2 regions of the Enterococcus sp. AAFC-DPL-6103 genome follow, and region 1 is predicted to be linked to the other one. Evidence: a T-box and tRNA genes for the amino acid it is inferred to sense, from the RefSeq annotation. Region 1 holds a T-box; the other holds one or more tRNA genes.
What was found. The T-box of region 1 lies ahead of thrS (threonine--tRNA ligase). A T-box ahead of a tRNA ligase gene usually reads a tRNA of that ligase, here a tRNA-Thr.

Region 1 (3,418 bases):
AAATTTTAGCGGATGTTCCTGAGAAACAAAGACCAGTGACGATGGTTGGCGACGGTGTTAATGATGCACCTGCGCTAAGTGCAGCAGATGTTGGTATTGCAATGGGGGCACATGGAGCAACTGCAGCTAGTGAAAGTGCAGATGTGGTCATTTTAAAAGATGATTTGACGCGGGTTCCTGAAGCTGTCCTGATTGCCAAAGAAACGATGCGCATTGCACGTCAATCAGTCTTGATTGGTATTTTTATTTGTATTGCACTAATGCTGATTGCAAGCTTTGGCGTAATTCCTGCGCTATTAGGAGCTATGTTACAAGAAGTGGTTGATACCGTTTCGATTTTAAGTGCGCTACGTGCTAAAAAGTAGTTGAATACGATAGAAGCTAAAAGTAAGGTAAAGAAAAAGCTTTATCTTAACTCATTTTTGTTTTACTGATGTTGCTTTGTTTGTATACAACTCATTATTTTTTTGCTTTCAATTTTGGTATGATAGCTAGTCCATTTTACTTTTTTCAAAAGATCAGTAAAAATGGATGACCATCAAGTACGGCTGTATTTTTAGTTTTCAACATATGTTTATTCCGAAAAGTGAAACTGAAATTCAATATACCTTGCTTGTTTTTTATATTTAGAAAGTTTTATCTGTTACGTAGAAATGTATCGAAACAATTAAAATCTATCTTGTTTTTGTGCTAATATAAAGTACGAAAAGAACAACGTCAGCTAGTTAAAAAATTGATATTTACATTGAAAATCAAATGTAGAAGGTTCATAAGCTGTATGATGTCTATTTTTGTTTTTATCTTAAGAAAGAAATGAACTATTGTGAAGGGGGGTGAAGGAGATGCCGTTTGTTCATGTTGAATTAGTCGAAGGTCGTAGCCCAGAACAACTAGAAAATATGATGAAAGATATTACTGAAGCAGTTCATAAAAATACAGATGCACCAAAAGAGCATATCCATGTCATTATCAATGAAATGAAAAAAGGTACTTATGGTGTAAATGGAGAATGGAAAAAATAAGTCTGATTTCACACTTGCTTTTTCTAAATATTAGTGGTTAAATAAACACATAATTGATTGATGAGAAAGACAACTGAATTTGAGAGTCTTCTATTAGAGAGGAAAAGCTAGGCTGAAACTTTTCCAGAAGAAAACCAAAGGATGACCACTTTCGAAACCTTTGTTGAAACAAAGGCGGTCGAACCGTTAACACGCTCGAGGAACACATTTTTGTGTTCAAAATTAGGTGGAACCACGAAATTTTCGTCCTAGTATCTGTTTAGATACTAGGACTTTTTTTGTCGAATCGAGTCAATCAAAATTCAAAGGAGGAATTTCTATGTTAAAAATTACTTTTCCAGATGGCGCAGTCAAAGAGTTCGAGGCTGGAATTACAACCTTGGCAATTGCTGAAAGCATCTCAAAAAGTTTAGCTAAAAAAGCATTAGCAGGTAAAGTGAACGGTCAATTAGTTGACTTAGACCGTCCAATCGAAGAAGATGCAACAATTGAAATTGTGACCCCTGATCACGAAGACGCACTTGGATTAGTTCGTCATTCTGCTGCTCATTTGATGGCTCAAGCAATGCGCCGTTTATATCCTACTATCCATTTTGGTGTGGGACCAGCGATCGAATCAGGATTTTACTACGATACTGACAATGGTGAAAACCCGGTTACAGCGGAAGATTTACCAGCAATTGAAGCTGAAATGATGAAAATCGTTAAAGAAAACTTACCAATCGAACGCCGTGTGCTATCCAAACAAGAAGCACTAGAAATTTTTGCAAGTGATCCTTATAAAGTAGAATTGATCACTGAATTGCCAGATGATGAAGTGATTACTGCTTATCAACAAGGAGAATTCATTGATTTATGCCGTGGCCCACACATTCCGTCAACAGGACGTATCCAAGTATTCAAGTTATTATCAGTAGCAGGTGCTTACTGGCGCGGAAATTCAGATAATCATATGATGCAACGTGTCTATGGAACTGCATTCTTTGACAAAAAAGAATTGAAAGAATTTATTCGCTTGCGTGAAGAAGCAAAAGAAAGAGATCACCGTAAATTAGGGAAAGAACTTGGTTTATTTATGGTTTCACCTGAAGTTGGTTCAGGGTTACCATTCTGGTTACCAAAAGGTGCAACAATCAGACGTACGATTGAACGTTACATCGTAGACAAAGAAATTAGTTTAGGTTACCAACATGTGTACACACCGATTATGGGTGATGTAGAACTTTATAAAACATCTGGACACTGGGATCACTATCAAGAAGACATGTTCCCACCAATGGATATGGGCGATGGCGAAATGCTAGTATTACGTCCGATGAACTGTCCTCACCACATGATGGTTTATAAAAACAATATCCATTCTTATCGCGAATTACCAATTCGTATTGCTGAATTAGGGATGATGCACCGCTATGAAAAATCTGGGGCACTTTCAGGATTACAACGTGTACGTGAAATGACATTGAATGATGGTCATACTTTTGTACGTCCAGATCAAATCAAAGATGAATTCAAACGCACGCTTGAATTGATGGTAGCTGTCTATGCGGACTTTAACATCACGGACTATCGTTTCCGTCTAAGTTATCGCGATCCAAATAATACAGATAAATATTTTGATGACGATGCAATGTGGGAAAAGGCACAAGAAATGTTGAAAGCTGCAATGGATGAATTAGAACTTGAATATTTTGAAGCAGAAGGCGAAGCAGCATTCTACGGACCAAAACTAGATGTTCAAGTAAAAACAGCTTTGGGAACAGAAGAAACATTGTCAACTATTCAATTAGATTTCTTGTTGCCAGAACGTTTTGATTTAACTTATGTAGGTGAAGATGGTGAAAATACACATCGTCCCGTAGTTATTCACCGTGGAATCGTTTCAACGATGGAACGTTTTGTTGCTTATCTAACAGAAGTTTACAAAGGTGCATTTCCAACTTGGCTAGCACCAATTCAAGCAACAATTATCCCTGTTTCTGTCGAAGCACATGGGGATTATGCGTATGAAATCAAAGAACGTCTTCAAATGAAAGGCTTACGCGTGGAAGTTGATGATCGTAATGAAAAAATGGGTTACAAAATTCGTGCTTCACAAACACAAAAAATTCCTTATCAATTAGTTGTTGGAGACAAAGAAATGGATGACGCAACTGTTAACGTTCGTCGTTATGGAAGTAAAGAAACTTCTGTCGAAGACTTAAATATCTTTATTGATGCAATGGCTGCTGAAGTGAAAAACTACAGTCGCGAAGGCTAAATATTTTGCAAAGGTAGGCTAGGATGCGTAAGTGTCCTAGCTTTTTTATTTTGAATTTTACGAATAAATTAACTAATTTTTTATTGATAGAATCAAATGAAAAAAATTTTCGTATGTTATACTAAAGTGACTCTAA
Region 2 (3,418 bases), 310 kb from region 1:
GGGATACTACCCCTGCGTTATGGCCACTCTAACCCGCACCACTAATCGTGGTGGGAGACAGTGTCAGATGGGCAGTTTGACTGGGGCGGTCGCCTCCTAAAAGGTAACGGAGGCGCCCAAAGGTTCCCTCAGAATGGTTGGAAATCATTCGAAGAGTGTAAAGGCAGAAGGGAGCTTGACTGCGAGACCAACAAGTCGAGCAGGGACGAAAGTCGGGCTTAGTGATCCGGTGGTTCCGCATGGAAGGGCCATCGCTCAACGGATAAAAGCTACCCTGGGGATAACAGGCTTATCTCCCCCAAGAGTCCACATCGACGGGGAGGTTTGGCACCTCGATGTCGGCTCGTCGCATCCTGGGGCTGTAGTCGGTCCCAAGGGTTGGGCTGTTCGCCCATTAAAGCGGCACGCGAGCTGGGTTCAGAACGTCGTGAGACAGTTCGGTCCCTATCCGTCGCGGGCGTTGGAAATTTGAGAGGAGCTGTCCTTAGTACGAGAGGACCGGGATGGACTTACCGCTGGTGTACCAGTTGTTCTGCCAAGGGCATTGCTGGGTAGCTATGTAGGGAAGGGATAAACGCTGAAAGCATCTAAGTGTGAAGCCCACCTCAAGATGAGATTTCCCATTTCTTTAAGAAAGTAAGATCCCTGAGAGATGATCAGGTAGATAGGTCAGAAGTGGAAGTACAGTGATGTATGGAGCGGACTGATACTAATCGATCGAGGACTTAACCAAGAATGGTAAAAGAAAAAACTCGGAAGAGTTTGAGATTACTTCAAATCCAGTTTTGAGTGAGCAAAAGCAAACTCAATAAGATAACACCACAGTGTGGTGGCGATAGCGAGAAGGATACACCTGTAACCATGCCGAACACAGAAGTTAAGCTTCTTAGCGCCGATTGTAGTGAGGGGTTGCCCCTTGTGAGAGTAGGACGTCGCCACGCTGGTATTATTCCGGCATAGCTCAGTTGGTAGTAGCGCATGACTGTTAATCATGATGTCGTAGGTTCGAGTCCTACTGCCGGAGTATTAAAAAGAAGGAAGAAATCATTACGATTTCTTCCTTCTTTTTTGTTGTATTAGCTGATGAAGCAAGTGACTCGCTATATTTATTGATATGTGTTAGCATTTTTTTGGAAGAATAAGGAGGTTTTAAATAATGTATTTAAAAATTTCTACTGAAGCACAAGAACGATTACAAAAATATTTAGATGAAGAGGCAGTCGTGATTCTTGATCTCGATGATGGTGTAGGTGCGTATTCTAAAATGGGAGTTTGTTCATTAGACACTAGTTTTCGTCTATTAGTTTTAGATAAAGCACAAAAAAAAGAAGACTATCAATTAGTTTTGGATAGTGATGTTGGCGAGCTTTATGTGAAAGACTACTCCAAGATGTATATGGACGAGGCGATGACGTTGTCGCTTGATACACGACTAGGTGTATTCAAGTTATCGGGGCCCAGTGGTATGCTAGATAGCCATGTTCAATTAGTAGATCTTCGTCCTAATAAAATTGTGTAACTCGTTAATTAAATAAGAAAAACTCTCTTGTGTATAAAAATTGTATACACAAGAGAGTTTTTTAGTTCAGCGCCACTGCTGATAAGAATGTAAGTTCCTAGTCCAAAAAGGAGGACTGGCATGAGAAATACTTGATGTCACTGGAGTTCCTCTTTTATAAAAGAAAGATTGGCTAATTTAAAATTAGATAACACCAAGTAGCAATCATAAATATAAGAATAGTCCTCATTAAATCAATGAAAGAATACCAACTAGATAATGGAATATAAATTCCGATATTAATGGATTGTCATTAGCCAAAAGAATAACAGTTAAAAAATGTGGTCATAAGCTACCTGTTAATAGTTTTTCATCTTTGAAATCTGTATTGACAACTGAAGTTTTTTTCTTTCTTAATAAAAAAACAGCACAGATACGCTGTTTTAACAACGTATTGTGCTATTTAAGGAAGCCACTTGACGGGCTTGAACCGTCGACCCCCACCTTACCATGGTGGTGCTCTACCAGCTGAGCTAAAGCGGCATGAATATTTTCACAACTAATAGAATAGCGAAAATAATGAAATTTGTCAATCCTATTTATGGTGAAAAGTGGACGTAATAAATTAAAATACGTCAGTGAGAGTTGTATTTTCAGTAGTGCTTTATGAAGAATAAAAGAGATTGGTTTATTTAAAAATAATGGAAAGAGCGATAATTTTTTAGCTAAAAATATAAAAAAAAACAAAAAAAGTATTGCACGTGGTAAAATAAATTGCTATTATATTCTTGTACTTAATTCCGGCATAGCTCAGTTGGTAGTAGCGCATGACTGTTAATCATGATGTCGTAGGTTCGAGTCCTACTGCCGGAGTAAGAATAAAAAAACACAACTTTTTGGAGTTGTGTTTTTTTGTTTTCCTTTGAATAGAGGATTGCTAGGAAAGTCTGTTTGGCAGATTGTAATTATTAGAGCAGAAGAGTAGAATGGTGATTATATCATGGATTTGGAAAGGATGATTGGATGTCAGCTATTACACCTGAGATGACAAAAAAGTTTGAGGAACAGTTTCTAGAAAATAATAAACAACAGGCGTTACAACGTACGGTTGTGAAAAATGGAATTTCTGCATCTGCAGAGAATATTTCTGCTCACGTTGCGAATACACCCGTATTTTCAATTGATCTAGCAACAGGGAATGTTGCGAATCAAAAGCAATCTGGACGCTGCTGGATGTTTGCAGCATTGAATACGTTCCGTCATAAAATGCTTACACAATTTCAACTAAAGGATTTTGAATTATCACAGAATTATACTTTTTTCTGGGATAAATATGAAAAAGCAAATTATTTCTATGAAAATGTTATTGCAACTGGTAAAGAAGACTTAACAAGTCGTAAAGTGGCTTTCTTGTTAGCAACACCACAACAAGATGGCGGGCAATGGGATATGATTGTTTCTTTATTCCAAAAATATGGAGTAGTACCTAAGTCTGTTATGCCAGAAAGCGCAAATAGTTCTAATTCTCGCGACTTAAATAATTATTTGAATAAAATGCTGCGTAAAGATGCAGTTACTTTGCGTGAATTAGTTGCTAAAGGATCACCTGAAGCAGAAATACAAGCTAAGAAAGAAGCAATGCTTAAAGAAGTCTATCAATTTTTGGCGATTTCATTAGGTACACCACCAGAATCTTTTGATTTTGAATACCGTGATGAAGAAAAAAATTACCATATCGACCAAAACCTAACACCGAAAACTTTTTATGATAAATATGTGGGCGTGAATTTGGATGACTATGTCAGTATCATTAATGCACCAACTGAAGACAAGCCTTTTGATCGTTCATATACAGTTGAAATGTTAGGTAATGTCGTTGGTGGAAAAGAAGTTAAATATCTAAATGTGGATATGCCGACA

Region 2: it encodes a tRNA-Thr, which carries the amino acid that the T-box ahead of thrS (threonine--tRNA ligase) is inferred to sense. The anticodon was not compared.

Annotation. Positions count from the first base shown of each region.
Region 1 is NZ_CM177102.1:1,659,715-1,663,132, reverse strand. It holds gene AC4BC3_RS07960 (heavy metal translocating P-type ATPase) at 1-365, shown strand, start outside; gene thmT (2-hydroxymuconate tautomerase) at 843-1,022, shown strand; T-box leader at 1,074-1,276, shown strand; gene thrS (threonine--tRNA ligase) at 1,342-3,282, shown strand.
Region 2 is NZ_CM177102.1:1,969,980-1,973,397, reverse strand. It holds rRNA gene AC4BC3_RS09395 (23S ribosomal RNA) at 1-733, shown strand, start outside; rRNA gene rrf (5S ribosomal RNA) at 826-941, shown strand; tRNA gene AC4BC3_RS09385 (tRNA-Asn) at 951-1,024, shown strand; gene AC4BC3_RS09380 (iron-sulfur cluster biosynthesis family protein) at 1,157-1,519, shown strand; tRNA gene AC4BC3_RS09375 (tRNA-Thr) at 1,969-2,041, opposite strand; tRNA gene AC4BC3_RS09370 (tRNA-Asn) at 2,298-2,371, shown strand; gene AC4BC3_RS09365 (C1 family peptidase) at 2,522-3,418, shown strand, end outside.